4 regions of the Dyella marensis genome follow, and region 2 is predicted to be linked to each of the others. Evidence: riboswitches for the same ligand, from Rfam matches in the RefSeq annotation. Region 2 holds a riboswitch; each other region holds the start of a gene.
The links. Region 2 has a riboswitch for cobalamin ahead of btuB (TonB-dependent vitamin B12 receptor). Riboswitches for the same ligand answer to the same signal wherever they lie in the genome.

Region 1: it holds a riboswitch for cobalamin, as region 2 does, so the genes downstream of both, ISN75_RS00560 (ribonucleoside-diphosphate reductase subunit alpha) here and btuB (TonB-dependent vitamin B12 receptor) in region 2, are expected to answer to the same signal.
Region 3: it holds a riboswitch for cobalamin, as region 2 does, so the genes downstream of both, ISN75_RS21970 (TonB-dependent receptor domain-containing protein) here and btuB (TonB-dependent vitamin B12 receptor) in region 2, are expected to answer to the same signal.
Region 4: it holds a riboswitch for cobalamin, as region 2 does, so the genes downstream of both, metE (5-methyltetrahydropteroyltriglutamate--homocysteine S-methyltransferase) here and btuB (TonB-dependent vitamin B12 receptor) in region 2, are expected to answer to the same signal.

Annotation. Positions count from the first base shown of each region.
Region 1 covers NZ_CP064029.1:141,927-149,607, forward strand. Annotated here, with positions in the region: gene ISN75_RS00545 (DUF2076 family protein) at 1-451, shown strand, start outside; gene ISN75_RS00550 (ribonucleotide-diphosphate reductase subunit beta) at 628-1,632, opposite strand; gene ISN75_RS00555 (hypothetical protein) at 1,665-1,892, opposite strand; gene ISN75_RS00560 (ribonucleoside-diphosphate reductase subunit alpha) at 1,906-4,314, opposite strand; cobalamin riboswitch at 4,572-4,794, opposite strand; gene ISN75_RS00565 (peptidase C13) at 4,921-5,301, opposite strand; gene ISN75_RS00570 (alpha/beta hydrolase) at 5,368-6,228, shown strand; gene ISN75_RS00575 (amidohydrolase) at 6,249-7,577, opposite strand.
Region 2 covers NZ_CP064029.1:882,081-889,761, reverse strand. Annotated here, with positions in the region: gene cbiB (adenosylcobinamide-phosphate synthase CbiB) at 1-439, opposite strand, end outside; gene ISN75_RS03790 (cobyrinate a,c-diamide synthase) at 436-1,731, opposite strand; gene cobO (cob(I)yrinic acid a,c-diamide adenosyltransferase) at 1,728-2,330, opposite strand; gene ISN75_RS03780 (hypothetical protein) at 2,327-2,902, opposite strand; gene btuB (TonB-dependent vitamin B12 receptor) at 2,929-4,785, opposite strand; cobalamin riboswitch at 4,902-5,118, opposite strand; gene ISN75_RS03770 (phosphocholine-specific phospholipase C) at 5,763-7,681, shown strand, end outside.
Region 3 covers NZ_CP064029.1:4,998,938-5,006,618, forward strand. Annotated here, with positions in the region: gene ISN75_RS21960 (TonB-dependent receptor) at 1-98, opposite strand, end outside; gene ISN75_RS21965 (TonB-dependent receptor) at 552-3,485, opposite strand; cobalamin riboswitch at 3,990-4,216, shown strand; gene ISN75_RS21970 (TonB-dependent receptor domain-containing protein) at 4,348-6,231, shown strand; gene ISN75_RS21975 (efflux RND transporter permease subunit) at 6,431-7,681, shown strand, end outside.
Region 4 covers NZ_CP064029.1:2,817,158-2,824,838, reverse strand. Annotated here, with positions in the region: gene ISN75_RS12105 (FMN-dependent NADH-azoreductase) at 1-240, opposite strand, end outside; gene ISN75_RS12100 (LysR substrate-binding domain-containing protein) at 364-1,314, shown strand; gene ISN75_RS12095 (DMT family transporter) at 1,390-2,250, opposite strand; gene metE (5-methyltetrahydropteroyltriglutamate--homocysteine S-methyltransferase) at 2,552-4,843, opposite strand; cobalamin riboswitch at 5,044-5,277, opposite strand; gene ISN75_RS12085 (hypothetical protein) at 5,359-5,862, opposite strand; gene ISN75_RS12080 (hypothetical protein) at 5,837-6,226, opposite strand; gene ISN75_RS12075 (hypothetical protein) at 6,334-6,909, shown strand; gene ISN75_RS12070 (hypothetical protein) at 6,928-7,212, shown strand; gene ISN75_RS12065 (ornithine cyclodeaminase family protein) at 7,557-7,681, shown strand, end outside.

The DNA.
Region 1 (7,681 bases), 740 kb from region 2:
CGGCAGCTTCCTCGGCGGCCAGGCCGGCGGCTGGAGCCAGCCGCAGCAGCCCTCGGCGCCTCCGCCGATGCCGCAGCAGCAGGCCGCGCCGGGTTGGCGCGAGCGCCTGTTCGGTGGCGCCGCACCGGCGCCTCAGCAGCCGGCAGCCGCACCCAGCTTCCTCGCCAGCGCCGCGACCACGGCCGCGGGCGTGGCCGGCGGCATGTTCCTGTTCAACGGCATCGAAAGCCTGCTGGGCGGCCACCACGGCGGCGGTGGTTTCTTCGGCGGCGGCGGGCAGGAGACCGTGGTGGAGAACATCACGCAGAACAATTTCTACGACGACAACAACAGCGGCAACGCGTTGCAGAACGACCACGCGTTCGCGCAGGACAACAGCGATTTCAACGGTGACCTGAGCGACGTCGGCGACGTGGGCTTCGACGACGATAACGACAACAGCTGGGTGTAACGCCTGCATGTGGAATCCTTCTCCCCGCCGGGGAGAAGGTGGCGGCAGCCGGATGAGGGGCGGTGCTTGCGGAAGAAGATCGATGAAGCGTCGCTTGCTTTTGTGCTTCCGCTTCAGCGCTCCGTAGGTCCCCCTCACCCCAACCCTCTCCCCGCAGGGGAGAGGGGGCCAAGGCGTCAGAACGCCATATCGAACGCCACTTCTCCCTCGACGCCCACCTGATACGCCGACACGCGACGCTCGAAGAAGTTGGTCACTTCCTGCACGTCCTGCAGGTCCATGAAGTCGAAGGGGTTCTTCGCGCCGTACTTCTTCGGCAGGTCCAGCTGCACCAGGCGCTGGTCGGCGCAGTACTCCAGGTACTGGCGCATATCCTTCACCGACAGGCCGGCCACGCCGCCGGACAGCACGTCCTCGGCGAACTGCGTTTCGCAGGCGATGGCGTCTTCCAGCATCTCTTCCACTTGCATGCGCATGGCTTCGTCGAACAGGTCCGGCTCTTCCGCGCGCACCGTGCGCACCACTTCGAAGGCGAAGCCCATGTGGCCGGATTCGTCGCGGAACACCCAGTTGGTGCCGGAGGCCAGCCCGTGCAGCAGGCCGCGCGAACGCAGGAAGTACACGTAGGCGAATGCCGCGAAGAAGAACAGGCCTTCGATGCAGGCGGCGAAGCAGATCAGGTTGAGCAGGAACTGGCGGCGCTGTTCGCGCGTTTCCAGTCGCTGCAGGTTCTGGATCGAGTCGATCCACTTGAAGCAGAACTCGCCCTTCTGGCGGATCGAGGGGATGTTCTGGATCGCGCCGAAGGCCTTGTTGCGCTCGGCCGGATCGGGAATATAGGTGTCCAGCAGGGTGAGGTAGAACTGCACGTGCAGCGCTTCCTCGTACAGCTGGCGCGACAGGTACATGCGCGCTTCCGGCGCATTGATGTGCTGGTACAGGTTCAGCACCAGGTTGTTCGCCACGATGGTGTCGCCGGTGGCGAAGAAGGCCACCAGGCGATGGATCAGATGGCGGTCCGCGTCGCTCATCTTGGACTTCAGGTCCGTCACGTCCAGCGAGAAGTCCACTTCCTCCACCGTCCAGGTGTTCTTGATGGCGTTGCGGTACATCTCGTAGAACTCGGGATAGCGCATCGGGCGCAGGGTGAGTTCGAAACCGGGATCGAGGATGTGCGACATGGGAATTCCTTTGCTGCGGGCGCCGCCGGCGCTCAATCGAGCTTGCGCGCGTAGCGTTCGCGCACGAAGCGGCTGATATAGGTGGACAGGCCGATCCCGGCATCGGCCAGCTTCTGCATGTTGCCTACGTGCAGGCGGCCGGGCCGGGTGGCGTCGTATTCGTAGGTGCCGTCGTGGATGAAACGCACCCGGATGTAGCCTTCGCCGCTTTCGTAGGCGGCGACACCGGATTTCCCGCTGCGGTTCCGGTACGGCTTCATCGGGTGCGTTGCCTTATTGGCAGGCCTCGCAGTATTCCGGGTTTTCCAGCGAGCAGAACACCGCGGCGTTGGCCTGTTCCTGCTCGGCTTCCGGCGCCGGCCTGGCTGCCGGCGCGGCGGCGGCCACCGTGGTCTTGGCGATCTTGGTCGCCGGCCTCGAACGCAGGTAGTACGTGGTTTTGATGCCGGACTTCCATGCGTACATGTACATGGAACTCAGCTGCCCGATGTTCGGGTTCTCCATGAACAGGTTCAGCGACTGGCTCTGGTCGATGTATGCGCCGCGCGCGGCACCCAGGTCGATCAGCGCCTTTTGCGGCAGTTCCCACACCGTGCGGTAGATCTGGCGCAGGCGCTCGGGGATGTTGGCGATGCCCTGGATGGAGCCTTCAGCCAGCTTGATGGCGTCGCGCACTTCCGGCGTCCACAGGCCCAGCGTCTTGAGCTCTTCGACCAGGTAGCGGTTCACCACCAGGAAGTCGCCGGACAGCGTCTCGCGCTTGAACAGGTTGCTCACCTGCGGCTCGATGCACTCGTAGCAGCCGGAGATCGAGGCGATGGTGGCGGTCGGCGCGATCGCGATCAGCAGCGAGTTGCGCAGGCCGTGTTCCTTCACGCTCGCACGCAGCGAATCCCAGCGCGGCATGTCGTTCGGCCTGGCCTGCGGCCAGTAGTCGAACTGCAGCTCGCCGTTGGCGGCGCGGCTTTCGGCGAAGCCCGGATGCGCGCCGTGCTCTCGCGCCAGCTCGTTGGACATGCTCAGCGCGTGGAAGTAGATCTCCTCGGCGATGCGCGTGGACAGCGCCAGCGCGTCGGCCGAATCGAACGGCAGGCGCAGCTTGAAGAACACGTCCTGCAGGCCCATCACGCCCAGGCCCACCGGGCGCCACTTCTGGTTGGCCGTGCGCGCGGTGTCGATCGGATAGAAATTCAGGTCGATCACGCGGTCCAGCTGGCGCACCGCGGTGCGCACGGTGGCGGCGAGCTTGTCGAAGTCGAACACGCCGTCCACCACGTGGCGAGCCAGGTTCACCGAACCCAGGTTGCACACCGCGGTCTCGCCCGCGTTGGTCACCTCGAGGATCTCGGTGCACAGATTGGACAGGTGGATGACGTTCTCGGCCTTGGCCGTCTGGTTGCTGGTGGCGTTGCTGCGGTCCTTGAAGGTCATCCAGCCGTTGCCGGTCTGGGCCAGGGTGCGCAGCATGCGCGCGTACAGCTCGCGCGCCTTCACCTTCTTCACCGCGATGCCGGCGGCTTCCGCTTCGCGGTAGGCGCGCTCGAAGGTCTCGCCCCAGCTGTCGACGAAGTGCGGCACGATCTTCGGATCGAACAGCGACCAGTCGCCGTCGCTCTCCACGCGGCGCATGAATTCGTCGGGAATCCAGTTGGCCAGGTTGAGGTTGTGCGTGCGGCGCGCCTCGTCGCCGGTGTTGTCGCGCAGCTCGAGGAACTCCTCGATGTCGGCGTGCCACGGCTCCAGGTACACGCAGGCCGCGCCCTTGCGCTTGCCGCCCTGGTTCACCGCAGCGACCGAGGCATCCAGCGTCTTCAGCCACGGCACCAGGCCATTGGAATGGCCGTTGGTGCCGCGGATCAGCGAGCCGCGCGAACGCACGCGCGAGTAGGCCAGGCCGATGCCGCCGGCGAACTTGCTCAGCTTGGCCACGTCGCCGTACTTCTCGTAGATCGACTCCAGAGAGTCGGTCGGCGAGTCGAGCAGGAAGCAGGAGCTGAGCTGCTCGTGCGCGGTGCCGGCGTTGAACAGGGTGGGCGAGCTGGCCATGTATTCCAGCGAGGACAGCAGGCGGTACAGCTCCAGCGTCTCGCCGATCTCGTTGCCGCCCAGCGCGCAGGCGATGCGCATGAAGAAGTACTGCGGCGTCTCGATCACCTTGCGCAGCTGCGGGTGGCGCAGCAGGTAGCGGTCGTACACGGTGCGCAGGCCGAAGTATTCGAAGCGGCGCGTGGCCAGCGGATCGATGGCGTCGTTGAGCTTGCGCGCATTGGCGGCGACGAAGTCGCGCAGGCGTGCGTTGAGGATGCCCAGCTCCGCGCCGCGCGCGATCGACTGGGAGAAGCTCTGGATTTCCTGGCCGCTCACTTCCTTGTCGACGTAGGCGCCGAGCAGGCGCGCGGCGAGCTGGCCGTACTCGGGCTCCTCGGCGGTGAGCGCGGCGGCGGTGCGGATCGACAGCTCGTCCAGCTCGCGCGTGGTGGCGCCGTCGTACAGGCCGCCGATGGTCTTCAGCGCCACGCGCAGCGGATCGACCGCATGCAGGCCTTCGCCGCTGCGGGTCACCGCGCGCACGATCTTGTTGACGTCGACGATCTCCTGGCTGCCGTTGCGCTTGGTCACGCGCATCTGGCCGGGGTTGTGCGGCGGGGTGAGGGCGAAGGGGGTCTCCGCCACGGCTTCCATGCGAATGGACTCCGGCGCGGCGGCAGCTGCGTCGGCGGCAGGGAAGGCGGATGCGTCCGCGCGGTCGTCGGTGCGCTCGCGCGAGTCGGTGTCGATAGGTTGCATGGCATCGCTCCAGGCCAAAGGCTTCAACGACCTGCTCCCGCGCGCAGGGCTGAGACGAAGGCGGTGTAGGCGGGGACGGCCGTGCGGCGGAGCGAAGGCTCCGCGCCACGACGCGCCTCCCCGCGGAAGCCGCCATCACTCACCGCGGCGCTGAAGGCCGCGATGTGCCGGCAGGTCTTCGGACTCGCAGACATGGACCGTTCGCTGGCGACCGATCCGACCTACTCGCCCCCGCTTCCCAGCCTTGGAAGGCCAGTGCGATGGGAGCTTTCGTTTCCGCTTACCGCTGCGGGGCAGTTCCGGATTCGCACCGGATTCCCTATTAAGCCAATCCGACCGTGGGTCTGAGAAAGGCACCGACCGACACAACATATAGGGGTAAGGCAGGGAAGGTCAACCCAAGCCATTGTGCATATATCGGTGGATAAGTGGGGTAATTCAAGGCCTGGCGCGGCCTGGCGGCCATGCGAAAAATCTTGGCGATCGGTTCTGCCCGGGCGCTCAGGGGGCGATGCTGAAATCCACCTCGATCGGATACGGCGCCGGGCTGGCCGGCGGGGCCGGCAGCTTCCAGCTGGCGAAGCGGCTGAGCAGGCAGGTGGCTACGTCGGTGGGGGCGCGGACTTCGACCCGGCCCAGGCTGCCGTCGGCGTGCACGTCGGCGACCAGTACGAAAGGGGACTTGTCCGGCTTGGGCAGGGTGGCGATGCAGCCCTTGAGCGCGTCGGTGGTGCGGTCGCCGATCGCGGCCCACATCTTCTTCTGGTAGTCCGGCCCGTCCTTGGCGCCCTCGGTCAACTTGGCCTGCTGCACCCGCGTTGAGAAATCGTCCGCCGGCATGCCGGGCGCGGACAGCAGGGCGAGGAAGAGCAGGCTGGTCATGGCGGGGCTCCGTGCAGGAAAGGCCGCCACGTTACCGCAGTGCAGGCCATCGAAGGGGAGTGAAGCATGTCGACGACGTCGCCGAAGATCGTGGCCGCGCTGCTGGCGCTGGCCGCCACCGTGCAGGCCTGGGCCGCGGAACGCATCGAGGTGCCGCGTTCCGATGGCGCGAGCACGCCGCTGATGGTGTACGAGCCTGCCGCGGCGAAAACCTGCCCGCCGCTGCTGCTGGTGTCGCACGGTGCCGGCGGAAGTGAGCAGGGCCTGCGCTATGTAGGCGAGGCCTTGAGCGCCGACGGCTGGCGCGTGGTGGTGATGGGGCACCGCGAAAGCGGCCTGCCGGTGCTGAAGCAGGACCTGCGCAGCCATGGCTTCAAGGGCGGCATCACCGCCCTGGTCACCGATGCGCCGGCTTATCGGGCGCGCTTTCTCGACATCGACGCGGCGCTGGCGTGGTCGGAACAGCGCTGCCACGCATCGTTCAAGGCGCTGCTCGGCCATTCGATGGGCGCGATCACGGTGATGCTGGAAGCCGGTGCGCACAACAAGTTGGGGCTGGCGCCGAAGGGCAGCTTCGACGCCTACGTGGCCTTATCGCCGGAAGGGCCGGGACCGGTGTTCCCCGAAGGCGCATGGGCACCGATCGCCGCGCCCACGCTGCTGGTCACCGGCACGCGGGACCAGGGGCTGGGCGGCGACTACCGCTGGCGCATGCAGGCCTTCGATGGACTGGGGCCGGGCTGCCGCTGGCTGGCCGTGGTGGATGGCGCCAACCATATGAACTTAGGCGGCGGCCAGTTCGCCGCGGGTGCGCAGAAGAGCACGACGACGCTGGTGTCGGCTTATCTGGATGCGCTGCGCTCCGGCCGCTGCGGCACGCCACCGGCTTTGGCGGGCGTGTCGGTTCGCCAGAAGCCGGACGAGTAGCGGGCTTTCCATCCCCCTGCTCAGCTCGCTGCTTGCTCCTGGTGATCCGTTTCGGTGGCTGGGGCCTGCAGATAGTCCAGCGTCGCCTGCAGCATCGAGGTCATGCCTACCTTCATGGCGCCCTCGTCCATGAAGAACCGCGGCGAATGATTGGCTGCCGCCTTCGCCGCATCCTGGCCGGCTGGCGTGGCGCCGACGAAGAAGTACACGCCGGGCACTTCTTTGGCGAAATAAGCGAAATCCTCCGAGGGCATGGCCGGCGGGGCCTCGACCACATGCGCGTGGCCGACCGCCTTGACCAGGCTGCTGCGTACCCGTGCGGTCAATGCGGCGTCGTTGACCGTGACCGGATAGCTGTCGCCCATCGGGATCTGCAGTTCCGCCGTGGCGCCGTTCGCGGCGGCCACGTGTTCGGCGATGCCGCGCAGATGGTCGATGGCTCGCTGGCGCATGGCGGGATCGAAGCTGCGCAGGGTTCCCTGCAGTTCCACTTTGTCCGGCACGATGTTGTGGCGCGTGCCGCCTTCGACGATGCCGAAGCTGAGCACGGCCGGCAGCGTGCCGATATCCAGCCGGCGGCTGACGATGGTCTGCGCCTGCTCGACGATCTGCGCCGCGGTGACGATGGGATCGACGCCGTTCCACGGCATGGCGCCGTGCGTCTGGCGTCCGTGGACCACCAGCTTGAAGCCGTCCGCCCCGGACAGCGTGGGTCCCGGCCGCAGCGCCACCGTGCCGACGTTGAGCGTGCTGATCACATGCATGGCGAATACGGCATCCGGCGCGAAGTCGCGGAACACGCCTTCTTTCAGCATGAGCGCGGCTCCGCCTTGCTCGCCCGCTGGCGCTCCTTCCTCCGCCGGCTGGAAGACGAACATCACCTCGCCCGGCAGCTCCTGCTTCATGCCGGCGAGCACGGTGGCGACGCCGAGCAGCATGGCCGTGTGCGCGTCGTGGCCGCAGGCGTGCATCACGCCGGTGGACTTGCCGCGGTATTCGCCCAGCGCTGCTGAGGCAAACGGCAGGCCGGTTTCCTCGGTGACCGGCAGCGCGTCCATGTCGGCGCGGATTGCCAGCCTCGGCCCGGGCTTGCTGCCTTTTAGAACGCCCACCACGCCGTGGTGCGCGATGCCGGTACGCACGTCCAGGCCGAGCTTCTTCAGCTGCGCGGCAACCAGTGCGGCGGTGCGCGTCTCGCGATTGCTCAGTTCGGGATGCTGGTGGATGTCGTGGCGCCATGCGACGACCTGGGGCAGTTCGTCCTGAATGCTTTGCGCCACATCGGTGGCATGGACAGGTACGGCCGATACGGCGGCAAGGGACAGCATGAGCAAGGCGCTGCGCATCATGAGCATTCTCCGGCGTGGATGTCCGTTGCGAAGCGTATGCGCAGGGACGCGTCCATGGCGGGTTTCAGCCAGGCAATTGGGACTATTCCGGGTATGCAGCGTCC
Region 2 (7,681 bases):
ACACCGCATCGCTGCCGTTCTCCAGCACCGATTCCGTGGCGGCCGCCGCCACTTGCCGCTCATCCAGCAAGGCCGTGTCGCGGCTCACCATGCGCCCCACCGCCGTGCGCGCCGCGGCCAGATCGCCGCGCTCCAGCGCATCCGCCACCGGCAGGGCGTGCTCGCCCAGGCTGCGCAAACCTACGGCGAGATAAAGCATCGCCGCGCCGAACAGCAGGTCGCCCCAAGCCGGCAATACCCTCGCTATCGCCCACGTCGCGACTACCCATGGCAACACCGCCACGCACCACGCCAGCACACCCGCCCCACGCTTGTCGCGGTGCAGCCGCGCCTCGATCGCCCGCGCCCAGCCGCCGAACGCCACCAGCGGATGCGCGCGGCGCGGTTCGCCGAGCAGCGCGTCCAGCAGCAGCGCCAGGGTGAGCGCCAGCGCGCTCATGGCAGGAACAGACGCAGGGCCGCTTCCGTTGCGGAGGGAAAGTACAGATGCACGAAGCTCGCCGTGAGCCGTGCACGCCGGTACACCGCTTCCTTGGCGGGGCCACCGTCGGGGTTGCTTGCATGTACCAGCGGCGGCTGGGTGATCTCCGCATGCGCGTAGTGGAAGGTGTGGCCGCGCAGCGTGCCTTCCGGCAGCTCGACGGATTGCATGCCCAGCCCCGCCAGCCGCTCGCGCACCACCGCCCAGCCGGGCAGCAGCCCCGCCATGGTGTGCGCATCGCTTTCGCGCGTGGCCAGGGCGTCGAGCAGGCTGAGCATGCCGCCGCATTCCGCCAGCAAGGGCTTGCCCGCATCGACGTGCGCGCGCAGCGCGGCGTGCAGGTCCTTGCGCCCGGCGAGCCGCGCCAGATGCAGTTCGGGATAGCCGCCGGGCAGCCAGGCCGCATCGCAATCGGGCAAGGCATCGCCGGCCAGCGGCGAGAACCAGCACAGCTCCGCGCCGGCCTGGCGCAGCACGTCCAGGTTGGCGGGATACAGGAAACAGAACGCGTCGTCGCGTGCGATGGCGATGCGCCGGCCTTCGAGCAGGCGCGGCACCTGCGTTGCTTCGACCGGGCTGAACGCGACCGGCGGCGGAAGATCCAATCCGGCATGCAACTCCATCGCATCGGCCAGCGCATCCAGGCGCGCATCCAGGTCGGCCAGCTCGCCCGCGGCGACCAGGCCGAGATGCCGTTCCGGCAAGGCCAGCGCCGGATCGCGCGGCAAGGCGCCGAACCAGTGCAGCTCCGGCGGCAGGCTCCCGGCCAGCAGCTTCGCGTGGTAGGCGCCACCGATGCGGTTGGCGGCCACGCCATACACCTGCAAACCTTCGCGATAACGCGCCAACCCCGTCGCCACCGCGCCGAAGGTCTGCGCCATCGCCGAACCGTCGATCACCGCCAGCACCGGCAGGCCGAAGCGCTGCGCGAGGTCGGCGCTGGACGTGCCGCCGTCGAACAGGCCCATCACGCCTTCGACCAGGATCAGGTCGGCCTCGCCCGCCGCCGCATACAGCCGCGCGCGAACATCGGCTTCGCCGCACATCCACAGATCCAGCTGATACACCGGCGCACCGCTCGCGCGCTCCAGCACCATCGGATCGAGAAAATCCGGCCCGGTCTTGAACACCCGCACGCGCCGTCCGCGCCGCGCATGCGCGCGCGCCAGCGCTGCGGTGAACGAGGTCTTGCCCTGCCCCGAAGCCGGCGCGGACACCAGCAACGCCGGCACCCGCCGCACGGCGTTCACAGCTCGACTCCCAGCTGCGCGCGGATGCCCGCCTCGAACGCATGCTTGACCACGCGCATCTCGGTCACCGTATCGGCCACCGCCACCAGCGCATCGGGCGCGCCGCGGCCGGTGATCACCACGTGCTGGCCGGCCGGACGCGCGGCCAGCGTGGGCAGCACCTGCTCCAGCGTCACGTACTGCTTGACCAGCGCGATATTCAGCTCGTCCAGCAACACCAGCCGGTAGCGCTCGTCCGCCAGCATGCGCGCGGCGATCTGCCAGGCGGCCTGCGCGGCGGCGACGTCGCGCGCCTTGTCCTGGGTTTCCCAGGTAAAGCCCTCGCCCATCACGTGGTAATCGACCATGTCCGGAAAGCGGCGGAAGAACGCTTCCTCGCCGGTGGAGAAGCTGCCCTTGATGAACTGCACCACGCCGCAGTGGAAACCGTGGCCGAGCGAGCGCGCCAGCATGCCGAAGCCCGACGAGCTCTTGCCCTTGCCGTTGCCGGTGTTCACCACCAGCACGCCGCGGTCGATGGTGGCGCGGGCGATCTTGCGGTCGACCAGCTCCTTCTTGCGCTGCATGCGCTCGCGGTGGCGCAGTTCTTCGTCGCTCATGCCCGGGTTCCTGCCTGGCGAGTGGAGTTCACGCGCGCCAGCGCCCAGTACGCCGCCAGCGCCACGATCACATAGGTCAGCGTGGTGCGCACGAACAGCGGGCCCCACTGCCACAAGCGGGCAACGTACTCGCCCAGGTGCGGATTCGCATAGCGCCCGCCCAGCCAGTAGAACGCGCCGTTGGAAATGGCGAACGAGACCGAAGCCGCCACCAGCGCCACGCCGAACGCACCGGCCAGCGCCAGCGGCGCCGGCGCCATCCGCGCTGACCACAGCCGCCCCGCGTACCACAGCACCGCATACGCGGGCAGCAGGAACGAGTAGGCCGGCGTCACGCAGAAATCGCTGACGCCGGCATACGACACCGACACCCAGTCCAGCACCACCGCCAGCGCCATGAACGCGGCAAAGGCCAGGTGCCGCCGCAGCCACAGGCCGCCGAGGAAGAACAGCGCCATCGAGGCATCGGGCAGATGCAGCGCGGTGCCGAAGTGATGGAAGCGCGTGGCGATCATCACCGCGGCGAACACGATGGCGAGCGGTACGGAGAAGCGTGGCATGGCGGTGGACATGGTGCGGTCCTCGGGGCGGAAGGGATTCACTGCGCGGGCCGGTAGCTCACGCTGAGCATCGCGGTGCGGCCGGGCTGGTTGTAATAGGCCGCGGTCTCGTAGTGCTTGTCGAAGGCGTTGCGCACGCTCAGCTGCACTTTCCAGTCGCGGTCCAGCGCATAGGCCAGGCGCAGGTCGGTGAGCGCATAGCCGCCCAGGCGATAGCCGTTCGCCAGGTCGTCGTAGCGCTTGCCCGCCGCGTACACGCTGGCGCCGATGCTGAAGTCGCCGAAGCCGCGGTCCGCATCCACGCGCGCGCTGCGCGGGGCACGGCGCGGCAGCAGCTTGTCGCGGTAGGTGTCGCTGCGGTTGCGCGGGTCCAGCCAGGTGGCGGTGCCGCGCAAGGTCCAGCCGGCCAGCGTGGTGGAAGCCACCGCTTCGGCGCCGCGGATGCGCGCGCGGTCGACATTGCCCGGCACGCCGCGCGAGGCGTCGTAGGCGATCAGGTCGCGGATGCGGGTTTCGAAGGCATTGAGCGACCACAGGCCCCAGCCCGGCGTGCCGCGCAGGCCCAGCTCGTAGCTGCGCGAGCTTTCCGGCCGCAGCGCGGTATTGCCGTAGCCGGGGTAGTACAGCTCGTTGAAGGTCGGCGCCTTATAGGCGGAACCGGCGCTGGCGGTGAGGCGCATGCCCGGCGTGAAATCCCAGCCCCAAAGCAGGCTGCCGGTGGTCTTGCCGCCGAACTGCTGGTTGTCGTCGTGGCGCAGGCTGGCCTGCAGCGACTGCGCGCCGAACGCCTGCTGCCACTGCGCGAACAGGCCGCGGTTGAGGCGCTGGTCGCGCGCATAGCTGGTGTTGCTGTCGACGCGGTCGCGCTGCCAGTCGTAGCCCAGGCTCCACAAGCCGCCGCCGAGATTGAGGTCGCCCTGCAGCGAGCCGAGATCGCGGTGCGTATCGAAGGTGCTGGTGTAGCGGCCGTTGAGGTAGTTGTCGCCGAGGTCGGCGCTCTGGCCGGCGCTCGCGGTGAGCGTGAAATCGCGGCTCGGCCGCCAGTGCACGCGTGCACCGTAGACCTGCTGCACCACGTCGGACTGGTTGCTGGTGGAGCCGTCGTAGGCGTTGTAGCCCCAGCTGCGCAGCCACTGTGCGTCGGCATCCCAGGCGTCGCTGAAGCGGTAGCCGCCCTTGAGCGAGACGGAGCTGTCGCGGAAGCCGTCGCGGTCCGGTTCGTTGACGAAGCAGCCCGCGCCGCGCGGCGACGGCTTGCCGCGGCAGGCGTTGATGCCGTCGGTGTCCTCGTGCGTGGCCTGCACCGCATACCAGCCCTCGCCGACCTTGCCGGCCAGGCCGGCGGCGCCGCGGAAGCTGTCGTTGCTGCCGTAGCCCAGCTCCAGGTTCGGCTCGAAGGCGCCGCTGGGGCGTCGGGTAAAGATCTGGATCACGCCGCCCAGCGCTTCCGAACCGTAGAGGCTGGAGAACGGACCGCGCACGATCTCGATGCGCTCGATCTGCTCCACCGGGATGTTCTGGATCGACGGCTGGCCCAGGGTGGCCGAGCCGATCTTCACGCCATCCACCAGCACCAGCACGTGGTCGGCCTCGGTGCCGCGCAGGAACAGCGAGGTGGCTTTGCCCGGGCCGCCGTTGTTGGCCATCGACAGGCCCGGTGTGCCTTGCAGCAGGTCCGCCACGGATTGCGGCTGCAGGCGCTCGATCTCGGCGCGGTCGATCACGGTGACGGCGGCGAGCGTGGCCGATTCGCTCTGCTCGGTGCGGGTGGCGGTGACCACCACGCCCTTGAGGTCCTGCGAAGGCTCGTCGGCCTGCGCGGCGGTGGAAAGCAAGACAAGGGAAAACGCGGCCGCAAACGCGGACCGGCGCAAGGACGGAACATGCAATGACACTGGTGGCTCCTGGACCGCGCCTGCCCGCGCGGAATCGCTTCGGTTGCAGGACAGGCGGAAGGAGCTCCGGACGGACGCACGACGAGGGCGCGCTCGCCAGGAGCACGCCCACCGCATGTCCGGTTCACCTCGAGGCCGGTCTCCGGGCTCGCGAGCGAAGGCTGATGCCTCCCCGACCGGCGCCTTCCCATGCTTCGCAGCACAGTGGCTTCCGCCGATCGTGTCTCGCCTACCGTTGCGGGGGCAGCTCCGGAATAGCCGTCAATACGGCGCACCGGATTCCCGTTTCAACCACCGGCCAGGCCAGCGGTCACCTCAGGCCCGGGCATCTTAGCAGTACGACAAGGGGGTGCTCGTCATGACGAGTAGGAGGTGTCGTGGCGAGCCCCGACCCCTCACCCCGACCCTCTCCCCGGCGGGGAGAGGGGGATGACGGGTGGGGCGAAAATCGAGCGAAGAGCTCGCGGCGCAGCCGCGGCGTTCCGCTTGTGCGCTTTTGCTCTACCGGGTCCCCTTGGCGCCGGCGGTGAGGGCTGGACGAAAAGGCCCCGAAGGGGGCGAGGACAGGAGTCCTCGCCTTTTTGATCAGGGCATGGATGCCCTGTCAAAAAGCCCGGCCAGCCCTCACGGACCCTCAGCAGCTGCGCTGCTGAGGGCGCCAAGCAGGGTGCCCTCTCTTTTTGGTTACTTTTTCTCTGGGCACGCAGAGAAAAAGTAACTCGCCCCGCGGCAGCGGGGCGAAACCCTCGCCAACGGCGAGACCCATACGCGTCAACGCGACAACCGAGCACCATCGCCACTGGATCCCGGCCTACGCCGGGATGACGAGTAGGGGGCGGCAAGGCGCGCCACTCGCTAGCCCCCTTCACCCCCAGTCCACCATGTGTCTCCCCACTGACGCACAGCTGGCAAGGCACTGCAACACCACTGCGATTAGCTAGCCACAGCCCGCAATCAGGCAGCACCCGAGCGCCCCCATGAGCGAAATCGACCCCAAGCGACGCCGATTCCTGCAGATGACCGCCGCCGCCGCCGGCGGCCTCGCCGCAGCCTCCCTGCTCCCCGAAACCCTGCGCCAGGCCCTGGCCGCCCCCTCCCCGACCGGCACCGGCAACCTCACCGACGTCAAGCACGTGGTGATCTTCATGCAGGAAAACCGCTCCTTCGATCACTACTACGGCAGCCTGCGCGGCGTGCGCGGCTTCGGCGACCGCGTGCCGGCGCCGCTGCCCGGCGGCGCGCGCAGCGTGTGGCAGCAGCCCTACACAGGAAATACGGACGGCTATCTGCTGCCGTTCCGCATGAACACCGCGACCACCAGCGCGATCTGCGCCAATGCGCCGGCGATGAACTACCCGGTGGACACGGCGATCTTCAACAAGGGCAAGTTCGACGCCTGGAACACCGCACGCGCGGCCGGCCTCGGCATGGGCCATTTCGAGCGCGCCGACCTGCCGTTCTATTACGCGCTGGCCGACGCCTTCACCATCTGCGACCACTACTTCGCCGCCACCCTCACCCAGACCAACCCCAACCGCCTGCATGCGATGACCGGCAGCAACGGCCTGTCGGTGGGCCAGGCGGCGGTGCTGGACAACACCGAGCCGAGCGCGGGCTTTACCTGGACCACCTATGCCGAGCGCCTGGAAAAGGCCGGCGTGAGCTGGAAGGTCTACCAGGAAAGCAACAACTTCGACGACAACGCGCTGGCCTGGTTCAAGAACTTCAAGCAGGCCAAGCCGGGCACGCCGCTGCATGACAAGGGCATGGCGACGCAGGCGGACATGGTCGCCGCGTTCGCCCAGGACGTGGCCAACGACACGCTGCCGCAGGTGTCGTGGATCGTGGCCGCCGATTACCTGTCCGAACACGCCAGCTTCAAGCCGGCCTACGGCGAGGACCTGAGCGCGCGCCTGCTCGCCGCGCTCGCCGCCCATCCGGCGGTATGGGCCAAGACCGCCTTCATCCTCAACTACGACGAGAACGGCGGCTTCTTCGACCACGTGCCGCCGCCGACGCCGCCGGCTTCGTCCAACGACGGCTTGTCCACGGTGAGCGTGACGGGCGAGATCAGCAACGGCCAGCCGATCGGCCTGGGCTTCCGCGTGCCGCTGATCGTGGTGTCGCCGTGGACGCGCGGCGGCTGGGTGTGTTCGCAGGTGTTCGACCACACCTCGGTGCTGCGTTTCCTGGAGCAGCGTTTCGGCGTGATGGAGCCGAATATCAGCGCCTGGCGCCGCGCGGTGTGCGGCGACCTGCTCAGCGCCTTCGATTTCAGCGGCAGCAACAGCGGCTGGCCCGGCTTGCCCTCCACCACCGGCTACACCGCCGCGGCGGACCAGCAGTGCAAGAACCTGCCGGCGCCGAGTATTCCCTCCACACAGGCGATGCCGGCGCAGGAAGCGGGTACGCGGCCGGCGCGCGCGCTGCCTTACACGCTGCGTGCGGATGGCCGGGTGGATGCGGCGGCGGGGCGCTACTGGATCGACTTCCATAACGACGGTGCGGCCGGCGCGGTGTTCCAGGTGTATGCGGCGAACCGCAGCGACGGGCCATGGCGCTACACGGTGGAGGCGGGCAAGCAGCTGTCGGATTACTGGAGCGCGGCGCGTTACACCCAGGGCGTGTACGACCTGGAGGCGCATGGGCCGAATGGTTTTCTGCGGCAGTATCGCGGCAGCGTGGCGACCGGGATGGGCGCGGCGCCGGAAGTGGCGGCGAGCTACGACGCCGCAGGCAATCGCCTGCGGCTGGCCGTGACCAATAACGGCGGCGCGGCATGCACCGTGACGGTCAGCAATGCTTATGTGGAGGGCGATGTGCGGATTTATTCGGTCGCCGCCGGGGCTACGGTGAATGACAGTTGGGCACTGGGTGGCCATGCCAACTGGTACGA
Region 3 (7,681 bases), 1.1 Mb from region 2:
TGCGCCATCGCCGTGCCGGCGAGGCTCATGCCCAGCGCGAGGGCGAGGGCGGTACGGCGGCACACCGCCGCGTGACGCGGTTGGCGGAACGTCTGCATTGGTTGATCTCCCCGAGAAATCCAAAAGGACGGGCGAAAAGTTCGCCCCAAAGCGTCGCGGGAAATCGCGGCAGGTCCCTTCGAAAGCGGATCGGCGGAAAGCGGCAGGCGACCCCTCGCCTGGCGCGCTTCGCAACTTCTCGCGGGTCGCTCGCCGACCTTAGAGGGGGGTCGGAAAGGGAGTCAACAAAAAACTAAGATTTTTTCTTAGGCGGAGTCATGCACTGATACGCTTGCAACACCTTGTATGGAAAGCAATTTGGAAAAATCGCCCGGCAAGAAAAAAAGTGAATAAATACTTAACGTACACCGACGCGACCGGATCGTAGGAATTTCACCCCCCCTGCCAGCAGGGAATCGCGGCCGTGTGCGCAAAAAAAGGCCGCCGTTCCCGGCGGCCAATTCGGGGAGATACGCGCCCGGCGAAGCCAGGCGCGCTTTCCTCTGTCGTTGTTATAGCGAGAAGTCGTACCGGGCTTCGAACTGCACGTAGCGCGGCACCTGGAAGCTGATCGGACGGTTGTAGACCGGGTCGGGCACGCCGACGTCGGTTTCGCCCAGATCCTGGCGGCTCAGCACCTTCTGGCTGTTGAGCACGTTGAACACATTCGCTTCCAGCGTCAGGTTGTCGCCAGCCCAGTGCGGCTTGTACTGCGCGCTCAGATCCAGCTGATAAGCCCACGGCGTGCGGCCGCGCGAGCCACGCGGAGCGATCTTGCCGTCGCAGTAGAAGTACGCCTCGCCGTACTGGATCGGATCGCCCGGGGCCACGCCGATGCAGTTCTTCGGACGGCCCGAGTAGATCGACACGTTGGCGCCGAACATCCATTCCGGCGTGGCCTGGTACCAGCCATAGGCTTTCAGCTGGTGGCGGCGGTCGTTCGGCAGGTTGCCGTTGGCGCCGAGCATCAGCTCGGGCGCATCCCAGTCCTGCGTCACCGACGGATCGGCCTGGCCGATGTCGGACTTCAGCAGGCCTTCGGAGTTGCCGAAACTGTGCGACAGCACGTACTCGACCTTGCCGTACCACTTGTCGCTGAACTGGTGCTCCAGGTACATGTCCAGCGCGAGGTACTTGCGCTTCAGGTCCGGGAAGCCGAGGTCGGCCTTGGTGAGCTTGAACTCCTGGAAGTTGCCGTTGCCGGTCACGTCGACCAGGAAGTTGTTGCCCTTGCCCGGGTTGAACAGGTAGCAGCCGTTGAGCACGGCGTTGCTCATGTCGATGTTGTTGCGCGCCGCGTACTTCTCGAACGGACGCGTATCGCACATGTCGTCGATGATGTTCTTCAGGTTGCGATAGATCGCCTTCGCACCGAACGTCCAGTTCGAACCCAGCTGCTTGTCGAAGCCCAGGATGTACTCGTCCTGGTAGTAGGCGCCCAGGCCCTTCGCCGCCACCGTGCGCGGATCGGGCGTGGTGCCGTCGGCGGCGTTGAGGTAGTACACGCGGCCATAGGGCTGGAAGTTGATCGGGCGGCCCTGCGCATCGACGCCGGTGAAGGTGCCGTACTGGCTGCTGTAGGTCGAAGCCGAGGCGCCGCGGATGGCCACGTTGGCCGGCACGGCCAGGTGGTAGCGGCCGGCATTGGCGTAGACCTTCAGGCTGGAGTCGCCGAACACGTCCCAGCTGATGCCCAGGCGAGGCGCGAGCTGGTGGCGCTGCTTGGCGTAGGACTCGCCGCTGCCGTTGAAATTGTTGAACTGCTCGTTACGCAGGCCGATGTAGGCCAGCCAGCGATCGTTGATCTGCCAGTGGTCTTCGATGTACTGCGCTTCCTGTTCCACGCGCACGTTGGCGGCGGCCTTGAACACGCGGTAGTCGACGTAGTTCAGCGTGCCGGTCGGGAAATGGATGTCCGGACGGCCGGCGATGTTGCCGCTCGCCGGAGCCAGCGTGTAGATGTAGCGCTGGTTCGACTCGTACGACGTGCCCGAATAAGACTCCAGCGTCTGGTTGTCCACACCCACGCGCAGGTCGTGGCTGCCGAGGCGGTACTCGATGTCCAGACGCCAGCCGTGCGTCTTGTCCTCAGCGCCCGGGGCGAGCAGGTTGCCGATCAGGTAGCACGCCGGCGGACGCACGAGCGCGCCGCTGGCATTGCGGTACTGGCCGCTGACGATCGGGCACGAACCGCCGCTGGCCGAGGTCGGCGTCTGCGTGTGCACCGACTTGCTCTTGCCGTACAGCGCGTTGACCGTGAGGTTGTCGGTGATGTAGCCGGTGTACTTGCCGATGTAGAAGTCACCGCCCGGGGTCGGGTTGGCGCCGCCGGAATAGTTCTTCAGATCGACCGTGCCGCGCTTGGCGCCTTCGGCGAGCGTCGGGGTGTAGCTGTAGCCGTAGACCTGGTCCTGCTCGGTCGTCTTGTCCGAGAAGGCGGTCAGTTCGAGGATGTGGCTGTCGGTGATGTTCCAGTCGATCTTGCCCAACCAGCGCGGCGACTTCACGTCGTAATACGCCACCTGTTGCGCGGTGGCCGAGGCGATGGTCTTGCCTTCCTGCTTGGTGAAATCACCGGTCAAATAGATGAACAGCTTGTCCTTGATCAGCGGACCGCTGATGTACGCACCGTATTCCGTGACCCACGACTTGTTGTCGTTGCGGTACTGGAACAGCGTGTTGTCGGACGGCTGGATGATGTTGCGCGGATCGGAGCGGAGGAACTTCGGAATCCACAGCGCCATCACGCCGGCCTTCCATTCGTTGGTACCGCGCTTGGTGATCAGGTTGACCACGCCGCCGGTGGAACGGCCGTACTCGGCGCCGTAACCGCCGGTGAACACCTGCTGCTGGTCGATCGCATCGAACGGCAGCTGCGCCAGACCCAGGTTGGTCAGCGCGTTGGTCACCGAAAAGCCGTTGATGTAGTACTGGTTCTCGGCCGCCGAAGCGCCGCCGAACGAAGCCACGTTGCCGTAGCGCGAGTCGCCCAGCACGGTGCCGGGCGCCAGCAGGGCGGCCGCGGTCACGTTGCGGGCCACCGGCACCTTGGACAGCTGCTCGGCGGTCAGCACGGTGCGGGAGTCGACCGACGACACGTCGATCGCCGGCAGCGCGCTGGCCACCACCTGCACGCCTTCGAGGTTCTTCGCCTCGCCGGCCGCGACCGCAGCCGCGGTGAAGCTCACTTCGGTACCGGTGCCGACCGCCGCGAGCACATCGTTGCGGGTATCGACGGTGGCGCCATCCTTGACCAGGGTGACCTTGTAGCGGCCGACCGGCAGCGAGGACGCGCGGTAGCGGCCGGACTGGTCGACGCTGATGTCGCGCGCAAGGCCGGTGTCGATGTTTTCGATATGGACGGTGTTGCCGCGGGTAGCGTCAACGCGGCCGAAGATCACGCCTGATGCGTTCGACTGCGCCTGCACCACTCCGGCAAGGCTCATTCCCAACGCAACGACGAGTGCGGTCTGACGCCAACGCGGCGCGCGACCAGCGTGCTGGTACTTGATCATCTGTGTTCTCCCCATGATGGCCTGAAGGCCGACAGGCGCAAGGCGCCGAAAACGCCTAGCGCAAGAATGCGTGTGGGGCATTCGTAAGCCCCGGATCGCAGCGAGAGAACTTCCCCAAGCCTCGTCGCGCCGCACGCAAGTTCCCGCGGTAAGCGGTCCGAACATAATTGCGAAAATCGCTGGGCGTCAACAAAATATTTACGCTTACGCGAAGCTTACGAAGCTCACTGAAACAATGACTTAGGCAAACAAATGAAATATTACCCGGAGCTTGCGTAAAACCTTCGCGAAACTTGCTTCCGGACAATATTTGGTGGCCAAACCGTCAAGAAATGACAGAAATGTCGGCCATGGGAAACGATGATGATCGCAGGAACAGGCGCCCCCCCCATCGGGTCATTCCGCCCCGCGTTGTCAGCCACCCGGCCTCCCCGTTAAAGTTGCGTTCGTTCGGGTGTCCCAAAGCCACGCTGCCAAGGGATGAAACGGGAAGCCGGCGCGCCTTGAGGGCAAGGCCGGCGCTGCCCCCGCAACGGTAAGCGAGCAGTTCTTGCCTCCAGCGACATGCCACTGCGCTCCCACGAGCGCGGGAAGGCCGCGGGAGGATCGCGCGGCAAAGCGCACTCGCAAGCCCGGAGACCGGCCCGAATATCTTTCCTGGTGGCTCGCGGAGGGCGCAGCCGGACCACGTGCCGGTGCCGTTCGCCTGCCGTCGTTTGCGCCTCCTCCTCCGTCATGCCGCCAGCTCGTCATCGATGGGCCGTGCGCGAGGCGCGGCCGAGGAAAACGCTCCATGAAGAAGACCCTGCTGGCCACCGCCCTGCTGTCCTGCTTCGCCGCGGCCCACGCCGCCGACCAGAACGACGCCGGGCAGCTCCCCACCGTGGTGGTGACCGCCACCCGCACGGCCACGCCGATCGACGAGACGCTGGCGCCGGTCACCGTGCTGACCCGCGCCGACATCGAACGCCTGCAGCCGCAGTCGGTGCAGGATCTGCTGTCCGGCCTGCCGGGCGTGGCCTTCGGCAATGCCGGCGGCCTGGGCCAGCAGACCTCGCTGTTCATGCGCGGCACCAATTCCTCGCACACGCTGGTGCTGGTCGACGGCGTGCGCATCGGCACGGTGGGCGCGGGCATTCCGGCCTTCGAGCAGCTGCCGGTGGAACAGATCGAGCGCATCGAGATCGTGCGCGGCCCGCGTTCCAGCCTGTATGGCTCGGATGCGATCGGCGGCGTGATCCAGATCTTCACCCGCCACGGCCAGCCCGATCAGGCGCTCACGCCGTCGGTAACCGTAGGCGTGGGCAGCCATCGCCTGGCCGACGGCCAGTTCGGCCTGTCGGGCGGTTCGCGCAACGCCTGGTTCAACGCCAGCGTGGGCGGCCAGTACACGCGCGGCATCAATGCCTGCCGCGCCGCGGCGGCCGGCGTGGGCGGCTGCTTCACCAACGAGCCGGACGACGACGGCTACCGCACCTACAACGGCGCGCTCAGCGGCGGCTATCGCTGGGACGGCGGCACCGAACTCAGCGCCAGCGTGCTCAAGAGCAAGGGCGACATCGAATACGACGGCGACTTCCAGAACTACACGCGCCGCTCGCAGCAGGTGGCCGGCGCGAACCTGCGCTTCGCCGTGCTCGACGCCTGGAAGATGAGCCTGAGCGCCGGCCAGAACATCGACCGCGCCGACAACTATCTCAACCGCGCGGACCTCGGCGCCGATATGGCGCCCGCCGGCCATCTGTATTCGCGCCGCAACCAGGCCAGCTGGCAGAACGACGTGACGCTCGCGCCGGGCCAGCTGCTCAGCGCCGGCGTGGACTACCAGCAGGAACACGTGCAGAGCGACACCGACTACCTGCGCAGCAAGCGCGACAACACCGGCGTGTTCGCGCTGTACCAGGGCCAGTTCGGTCCGCACGAGATCCAGCTGTCGGCACGCCACGACCACAACCAGCAGTTCGGCAACCACGACACCGGCTTGGCCGCCTACGGCTACGGCTTCGAGAACGGCCTGAAGTTCACCGCCTCGTACGGCACGGCGTTCCATGCACCGACCTTCAACGACCTGTACTTCCCGCCGTTCTTCGGTTTCGCCACCGCCAATCCCGACCTGAAGCCGGAGAAGTCGCGCACGGCGGAGATCGGCCTGTCGGCGCGTCCGGGCGTGTGGAACTGGGCGGTGAACGCCTACCAGACCAAGGTGGACGACCTGATCGGCTACGACGCCTTCTTCGTGCCGGTCAACATCAGCAAGGCGCGCATCCGCGGCATCGAGGGCCAGGCCGGCGCCGACGTCGACGGCTGGCACCTGCGCGGCTATCTCACCTTCCAGAAGCCGGAGAACCGCGGCGAGGACGATCCCAACCGCGGCAACCTGCTGGCGCGCCGTCCGGAACGCATCGCCCGCCTCGACCTGGACCGCGATCTGGGCGGCGCCTTCAGCATCGGCGGCACGGTGAATGCCGAGGGCTACCGCTACGACGATGCGGCCAACCTGCAGCGCCTGGGCGGCTACGCCACGGTGGACCTGCGCGCGAGCTGGCATTTCCAGCCGGGCTGGACCCTGCAGGGCCGCGTGGCCAACGTGTTCGACCACCGCTACGAGACCGTGCGCTTCTACAACCAGCTGGGCCGCACCGCCTACCTGACGCTGCGCTACAGCCCGGCGCACTGAGATCCGGGCGCAGGTTGGGGTGAGCCGCAGGCGAACCCCAACGTGGCACCGTCATAGGCCGCGACGTTGGGGTTCGCCGATGGCTCACCCCAACCTACGACCTATATGCGCCACGCACTTCAGGCACATCCCAAGCATGTGCCCCCCGGCATAAAGTCCCGCCTGCGGAGCGCCGCAGGAGGCGCCGCCCGGGGACTACGTGAACATCTTCGCTCCAATGATCCGCCGCCCGGTGGGCACTTCGCTGCTCGCGCTGGGCCTGGCGCTGGCCGGCATCTGGACCTACCTCCTGATCGGCGTGGCCGCGCTGCCGGCGCTGGAATTCCCCGGCATGTCGGTCTATGCGGAAGTGCCCGGCGCCAGCGCGCAGACCATGGCGTCCACCGTGGCCGCGCCGCTGGAGCGGCACCTGGGGCGGATTCCCGGCATCAAGGAGATGAGTTCGGAGAGCAACGACGGCTCCAGCTCGGTGATCCTGCTGTTCGAGCCGGGCAAGTCCACCGACAAGCTGGCGCGCGACGTGCAGGCGGCGATCAATGCCGCCCAGGTGGACCTGCCCTCGAGCATGACCATCCCGCCGCGCTACTTCAAATTCAACAACTCGCAGATGCCAGTGCTGCTACTGTCGATGACCTCGAGCACGCAGAGCCCCGACAAGCTGTTCGACATGGCCGACACGCTGATCAAGCCGGTGCTGTCGCAGGTGCCGGGCGTGGCGCAGGTGCGCATCATGGGCGGACGGCCCAAGGCGGTGCGCGTCGAGCTCAACAATGCGCAGCTGGCGGCCATGGGCCTGTCCGGCAACGACGTGCGCAATGCGCTGCGCGCGGCCAACGTCACCTCGCCGCAGGGCATCCTGAGCGACGGCACCACGCAGATGACGGTGACCGCCACCGACTCTCTGCACAATCCCGAAGAATTCGGCCAGCTGCTGATCTCGGTGAAGAACGGCACGCCGGTGCGGCTGTCGGACGTGGCCAAGGTCTACAGCGGCCAGCAGGACGAATACCAGGCGGCCTGGTTCAACGGGCAGCGCTCGGTGACCATCCGCGTGAGCAAGCGCCCGGAAGCCAATGCCGTGGCCACCGCCGACGCGGTCCGCGCCAAGCTGCCGGAAATGCGCTCGTGGCTGCCGGCGGACCTCAAGATCACGCCGATCTTCGATCTCACCCAGACCACCCGCTCGGCCCTGCACGAGGTGGAGATCGCCTTGCTGCTGAGCATCCTGCTGGTGGCGCTGGTGATGCTGGTGTTCCTGCGCCGGCTGCGCCCGACCCTGATCGCCACCTTGAGCGTGCCGCTGTCGCTGGCCGGCGCCTTCATCGTGATGTGGTCGCTGGGCTACACGCTCAACACCTTGTCGCTGGTGGCGCTGGTGCTGTGCATCGGCTTCGTGGTGGACGACGCCATCGTGGTGATCGAGAACATCGTGCGCCACATGGAGCACGGC
Region 4 (7,681 bases), 1.9 Mb from region 2:
CAGCGTTTCCGAGCGCGCGTGCTCGGCGAGCGTGGCGGCATCGAAGCGATCGATGCCGGAGGGACGGAATCCCGCCGCCGTGGCGCCATCCAGATGCGGGATGCGCTCCTCCACCAGGTCCCTGTAGACCACGCGGGCCAAGGGATGCCGGCGCTGGATCGCCGCGACCAGCGCGGCGCTGAGAGTGCGCGAAGCGGATGCGTCGCCCAGGATGCTCGAATCGAGATGAAGTACTTGCATGGCGTTCTCCGGCTCAGGTGTGGCGTAAAGCTAATGGCCGGCGCCGTGCTCCATTAGTAGGGCAAATCGGTAAGCTTCGTTCCACGGGTGGAACGCCCTGGCGCAACCGTCATGGAGCACGTGGTGGAAGATCTGAATGACCTGGTCCTGTTTGCCGCCGTCGTCACGCATGGCGGCTTCTCCGGTGCGGCAAGAGCGCTGGGCATGCCCAAGTCGAGCCTGAGCCGCCGCGTGGCGGAGCTGGAACGCCGCCTGGGAGTCAGGCTGCTGCAGCGCTCGACCCGTGCCGTCCGGGTGACCGAGGTGGGCGCGGCGTTCCATGCCCAATGCGAAGCGGTGACGCAAGCCGCGCGCGCCGCCATGGAAGTGGCCGAGCGGGCGGGCGAGAAGCCGTCGGGTCGCTTGCGCGTCAGCTGTCCCGTCGGCGTGGCGCATCTTTTTCTTGCGCCGGTCCTCGGCGAATTTCTTCGCGCCCATCCGGACGTGCGCCTGGAACTGGACCTGACCAATCGGCGGGTCGATGTGATCGGCGAAGGCTACGACGTCGCGCTGCGCATCCGTACGGCGATGGACGATTCCAGCCTGGTCGTGCGCACGTTCGGCCTGAGCGAACAGGTCCTCGCGGCCAGTCCGTCCTTCGTGCGCGAGCGAGGCCCCTTTGCTTCCGCCGCCGCGCTGCAGGGCGTGGCCGGAGTGGGGCCGGGAGGCGCGGGAGCGGAGCGTCCGCGCTGGCGCATGGCGGCGCCGGACGGCGCCACGATCGATATCGAGTATGCGCCGGCGCTGGTGACCGACGACGTCCATCTGCTGCAGCAGGCGGCCATGGCCGGCATCGGCGTGGCGCAGCTGCCGTTCAATCTTTGCGGCGAAGCGATCGCGGATGGACGGCTGATTCAGCTGCTGCCCGGCCATCGCATCGCCGCGCACCAGTTGCATGCCGTGTTCCCGTCGCGGCGCGGCATGGTGCCCGCCGTCCGGTCGTTTATCGAATTCCTCGCAGCCGAGCTTCCGCGCATGACGGCGCGCGCGAACGAACACTTCCGGCAGATGGCCGGCGACGCGGATCGCGGCTGATCGGCGAGAGCGGCTTCAGGGGACTGCGCGCTGCCGGCACTCTATGTGAATTAATTTCGACGGTGGCGGGACGGCTCAGGCGAAACGCTTGGCGCCCGCGACGCAGAGCACCACCAGCACGGTGACCAGCACCATCGTCCACGCCACGGGTTCGTGCAGCAGCAGGCCGGCCAGGGCCAGGCCGAAGAACGGCTGCAGCAGCTGCAGCTGGCCGACGCCTGCGATGCCGCCCAGCGCGAGGCCGCGGTACCAGAACACGAAGCCGACCAGCATGCTGAAGACCGATACGTAGGCCAGGCCGATCCACGCTGGCGCAGCGATACCCGCCCAGCTGTCCGGCCGGGTCGCCGCCGCGATGGCGGCCATCACCGGCATCGCCAGGGCCAGGGCCCAGGAAATCACCTGCCAGCCGCCGAGCCGGCGCGACAGCGCGGCGCCTTCCGCATAGCCCAGGCCGCACAGCAGGATCGCGCCCACCATCAGCAAGGCGCCTTCGACCGAGATGGCGCCGTCCTGCAGCAGGGCGAACGAGGCGACGGCGAGACTGCCCAGTCCGGAGAACAGCCAGAACGCGGGCTGCGGCCGCTCGGCGCCGCGCAGTACGCCGAAGACGGCGGTGGACAGCGGCAGCAGGCCGATGAACATGATCGATTGCGCGGAGGTGATGTGCTGCAAGGCCAGTGCGGTGAGCAGCGGGAAGCCGAGCACGACGCCGATGGCGACGATGGAGAGCGAGACGAGGTCGCCGCGGGAAGGGCGCTTCTCGCGCAGCGCGCGGAGCAGGAGCAGGCCGAGCGCGGCGGCGATGACGGCGCGTGCGGAGGTGAGGAACCAGGGCGAGAAGCCCATCACGGCGATGCGTGTGGCCGGCAGCGAGCCGCTGAAGATCACGACGCCGAGGAGGCCGCTGCCCCAGCCTTTGGAAGTGGTTTGCATCGGGGTTCCTTCGATCCTTGTGTGCAAGTGCGGGACGATAAACCGAGGGCGCGATCTGGCGGCGGCCATGCTGTGTGCGGATCGGGGCGAAGCGAGGGCAATTGAAAGGGAGCGTCGCGATACGGAACTCTTCTCCCCTCCGGGGAGAAGATGCCGGTAGGCAGATGAGGGGCGGGTGCTTGCGGTAGCGCTTCTACGAAGAATAGAAAAGCTTTTGGCTTTCTCGACCCTCAGCGCACCGCTCCGCCCGGCCCCTCACCCCAGCCCTCTCCCCGGAGGGGAGAGGGAGCAAAGCGGAACGTCACACCGCCGCGGTAACCCGCTCGCGCATCACCCGCGCCGCCTCGACCAAAGCCACCAGCGCCCTGCGCGTCTCATCCCACCCGCGCGTCTTCAAGCCGCAATCCGGATTCACCCACAACTGCTCCGGACTCAGCACTTCACTGGCCTTCTCCAGTAGCCCGACCATCTCCGCCACGTCCGGTACGCGCGGCGAATGGATGTCGTACACGCCGGGCCCGATCTCGTTCGGATAACGGAAGCGCACGAAGGCATCGAGCAGTTCCATGCGCGAGCGCGAGGTCTCGATCGAGATCACGTCGGCATCCATCGCGGCCACCGCCTCGATGATGTCGTTGAACTCCGAGTAGCACATGTGCGTGTGGATCTGCGTGTCGTCGGCGACGCCAGCGGCGGCCAGGCGGAAGCTCTCCACCGCCCAGGCCAGGTAGCCGGTCCAGTCCGCGCGGCGCAGCGGCAGGCCTTCGCGCAGGGCCGGTTCGTCGATCTGGATGATGCGGATGCCGGCCGTCTCCAGGTCCAGCACTTCGTCGCGCAGGGCCAGCGCCAGCTGGCGGCAGGTGGTGGCGCGCGGCTGGTCGTCGCGCACGAAGGACCACTGCAGCACGGTGACGGGGCCGGTGAGCATGCCCTTCATCGGCCGCCTGGTGAGCGACTGCGCATAGGTGGACCAGCGCACGGTCATCGGCTCGGGCCGCTGCACGTCGCCGTAGATGATCGGCGGCTTGACGCAGCGCGAGCCATAGCTTTGCACCCAGCCATGCCTGGTGAAGACGAAGCCGTCGAGCTGCTCGCCGAAGTATTCGACCATGTCGTTGCGCTCGAACTCGCCGTGCACCAGCACGTCGATGCCGATCTCCTCCTGGAAGCGCACGCAGGCGGCGGTCTGCGCGGCGATCAGCGCGTCGTAGTCCGCGGTGGAAAGCTGGCCGGACTTGTGGCGGGCGCGCGCCTCGCGCACTTCGTGAGTCTGCGGGAAGGAGCCGATCGTGGTGGTGGGGAACAGCGGCAGGTCGAAGCGCTGCTGCTGTTTCGCGCGGCGGAAGGCGTAGGTGGAGCGGCGGTGCGCGTCCGCGGCATCCAGGTTGGCCAGGCGCTGCGCCACCTGCAGGCGGTGCACCCTGGGCGAGGCCCGGCGCGCGGCGATCAGCTCGCGCGCCCGTTCCAGCGCGGGGTAGGCGGTGACCACGCCCTTGCACATGTCGGCCACGGTGCGCAGTTCTTCGAGCTTCTGCCGTGCGAAGGCCAGCCAGGCGTGCACGTCGGACGGCAGCGACTTCTCCAGCGCGGCGTCCACCGGCACATGCAGCAGCGAACAGGACGGCGCCAGCCATACGCGCTGCTTGCCCACGCGTTCGATCGCCACGCGCGTCACGGCCATGGCGCGGTCCAGGTCCGCGCGCCACACGTTGCGGCCGTCGACCACGCCCAGCGACAGCACGCGTTCGGCGGGCAGCGTCTCCAGCACGGCATCGAGCTGGGCCGGCGCACGCACCAGGTCGACGTGCAGGCCGTCGACCGGCAGTTCCTGCGCGAGGCGCAGGTTGTCGCCGAGGGCGCCGAAATAAGTAGCCAGCAGCAGCTTCGGCCGCGCGGCGGCGGCGAGCGCGGCATAGGCCTGGCGATAGGCCGCGGCATCGTCTTCGTCGAGATCGAGTACTAGGCAGGGCTCATCGATCTGCACCCATTCGGCGCCGGCTTCGCGCAGCCTGCCCAGCAGTTCGGCGTAGACGGGCAGCAGGCGTTCGAGCAGGGCGAGGCGGTCGCTGCCGTCGGCGGTCTTGGACAGCAGCAGGAAGCTCACCGGACCGAGCAGCACCGGACGCGCCGCATGGCCCAGCGCCTTCGCTTCGAGGAACTGCGCCACCGGCTTGTCGTCGCGCAGGCGGAAGGTTTGCGCGGCATGCAGTTCGGGGACGATGTAGTGGTAGTTGGTGTCGAACCACTTGGTCATTTCCAGCGCGTGCAGGTCGAGGCCCGCGCGCTGCGTGCCACGCGCCATGGCGAAGTAGCCGGCCAGCGGGTCGGCGTCGGCCAGGGCGCGGTAGCGTTCGGGGATGGCGTCGAGCAGGAAGGCCGTGTCGAGCACGTGGTCGTACAGCGAGAAGTCGTTGCACGGCACGACGTGCGCGCCGGCCTCGCGCTGCAGTTGCCAGTGGCGTTCGCGTAGCTGGCGGGCGGTGTCCAGCAGCTGCGGGCGCAGTGCTTCGTCGCGCCAGTAGGCTTCCAGGGCTTGCTTGAGCTCGCGCCGCGCACCCATGCGCGGGAAGCCGAGATTGGTAACGGTGCTCATGCTGCATTTCCTCGATTCGTGGTGAATGAGGAACGAAGGAAGCGCATGGCCGCGAAGCTTCCGCGGACATGCGCGCGACCTTCGCCCCCGCGGGCGAACCGGGCTGGCGCAGGGTCGCGCAGGAGCGGACGGCCATGGCGTGAGCATGGCGCGCAGCCCCAGCCGCTTCCCCGCGGAAGCTCCAGGTCAGACAGAAAGCTCATCGCCTTCCGGCCGGGGCAGGTCTTCGGGCTCGTGGACGAGAGGCGCAGGCGCCTCGCCTAGTGCTCGCCGCTTCCCGGCCAGTCCACTGGCCAGTGCTGTTGACGAGGGTCGTTTCCACACACCGCTGCGGGGCAGCGCCGGAATTGGCCGTAAGGCCGCACCGGCTTCCCTTTTAATTGCATCCTTTCATCGCGATGAAAGGATGAAAACCACCAGCGGCGGGGAAATTAGGGGCAGGGACGGGGTTCCGTCAAGCGGAAGATCGTGAGGGGAGGTGGAGCAGCCCTCGCGGGGCTGCTCCGGGTGAAGGCTCAGCCCTCCTTGTACTGGCGCAGCGCGACCGGCTCCCAGCGTTCGGTCGAGGGAATGTCCCTGAAGGTCCGCACCCAGGCTTCGGGCACCTGCGGCTGCGGTATGCCCAGGGTGGGAATGGTGGCGCCGGCGACCGGCGCGCCTGGGTAGGTGGACCAGGGATTGAGCAGCACCTGGTTGGGGTTATTGGGAATGACCTGCTGCCGCTTCGGGTCGATGCGCGCCTTCACCGCATTGCCGTCAACGAACAGGCGCCATCCGCTGTCGCCGCCGTTGAGCTTGGAGTTGATGCGGTCGGCGGCCCAGTACCACTTCTGCGTGCTGCGGTCGTTGCACGCCACCACTTCCACCAGGCGGGCGTTGCGCTCGTTGACGGCAAGGCAGCGTCCGTCCAGGCGGCTGACATAGCGGTCGAAGCTGTCCAGGTACCACTGTCCGGCGCGGCGGGTGATGTCCCTGCTGCAGGACCGATCCCACTTACAACCACACCGAATCGGAGACAACCAGTTTCGGCTTCAACCTCGGTGCGGATGCGGAGAAGGCCCTGGCGGGCAATCCGGCGGCGGCGATCAAGCCGAGCTTCGGTTCAAGCTCGCCGCCACCTCGTCGTTGGTGCAGAGGAATGGCCTTGGCCGATCCTCCGGCCCGGTCGTCAGGGTGAAAACCAGTGCCGTGACCATCGACCTCGATTCGCCTTACCTGCACCGCGAACCGGTCGTCATCCTGCAATCCAAGGAAAACGCCGGCCGCTGCCTGATCAACGACGGCCGCGGCGCCGCGACCCTCGGCACCTGCTGGTGGTTTCCGGAAGAGTGCGCGCCACGGTGGGCTGGGCGTTCCTGCCGTAATCGAGCATGGCGTCGACAAGGTAGTACTGCGTGTATCCGATACAAGCGACGGGGCGGCATTGGGGAGCCGCGTCTGCGCCGCCCTTGATCAGCCCCGACGTCTTCATGATCACGTTGAATTGATCCTTGCTGGCCGTGGAGTCGCGGATCACGGTGATTTCGCGCGTCAGCGACTGCTCGCCGCTGCCGAACGTTGTGGGTGAATTCGACGATAGGCAGATGATCGGGGCTGCTGCCGTTGCCGGTGGCTTGCCTGGCTTGCCGCGATTCCAGCGCGGGAAGCTTGCCGCCGCGTTCGATGGCGGCGAGGTGGTCCGCCACGGCCTGCTGGAAATGCCGCACGCGCGCCGCCGTGTCGGCATAGGCGAGGCTCCGGTCGACGTCGGTGGAGAACACGCGTACGCCGCCCGGTTTCCTGGCATAGATGGCCAGGTCCGCTTCGGAAGCCGCGCCGAACAGCCTGGCGACCTTGCCGCGCGCATCGGCGGAGGTTCCCGCGGGGGTGAAAACAGCGACCGGCAGGCCGGCATCGAACAGCGCGCTGGTTTCATCCAGTGCCTTGTTGTACTCCAGCGCCCTGGCGTCGATCAGAACGACGTCGAGCGGGCGGTGGCTGGCTGGCGTGGCCTGGACGCGGTGATCGAACGCCTGGCCAGCGAGGCGCGCGTCGTGGCCTTCGAAACAGGTGTGAGCAGGGCGTAGATCTCGGAGAGATCGACGATGGCGGGACGGCTGGCCAGCGGAGCGGGGTCGGCGGAGATGGCCTGGAATCCGTGGGTGGATGGGGATGCAACTGCGGCATGGATGGATGCGGTGCCGAGCGTGCATGCGGCGATCATCAAGGGCAGGCGAAGTTTGAGCATGGCTTGGTTTCCTTGGGATGGCGCAGAGACCGAGGGTCATGGTCTTTGCGTTTTCAGCCTGCTCGTCATGCTTGCTTTCGTTCCATGCCTGTTTGTCCCGATGGGGATGGCTTACCGTCCAGTGCAGCTGCGATCTGTCTGAAAAGTGTGCGGAAGCCATTTTTCCAACAAGTTTCTGGAGGCTGCCGCTGGAATGCCTGCGTCGATTTGCGATGGATTTCTCACTAAGAGGCTATCCGGTGAGCTCGTAGAAATCCTACGGAATGATCCTCCAAACGAGCTCCAGCATGGCTGGCGAAAAATCGCGATCGACCGAATGAAAACATGGGATTTCCGCGTGCCTGCCGATGAACGCACGGAGCTGGCCCATGCACCCGATAGCCAGAATTTAGGAGATGTCCAATAGGAATGATCAAGCTGCCTATCGGCTTGCGTTGTCCGTATGTTCGGGCCATCGGCTAGATGGAGATAGGAGTACTACCCGTGATGGCAACGCGACATATCAATCGGAGCGCGGTGCGCAAGGCCATGATCCATGACATCGCGATCGAAATTCTTGAGGAAATCTACGCGGGGATTTCTGACGGAAGCATCGAGAATCATCCGAAATT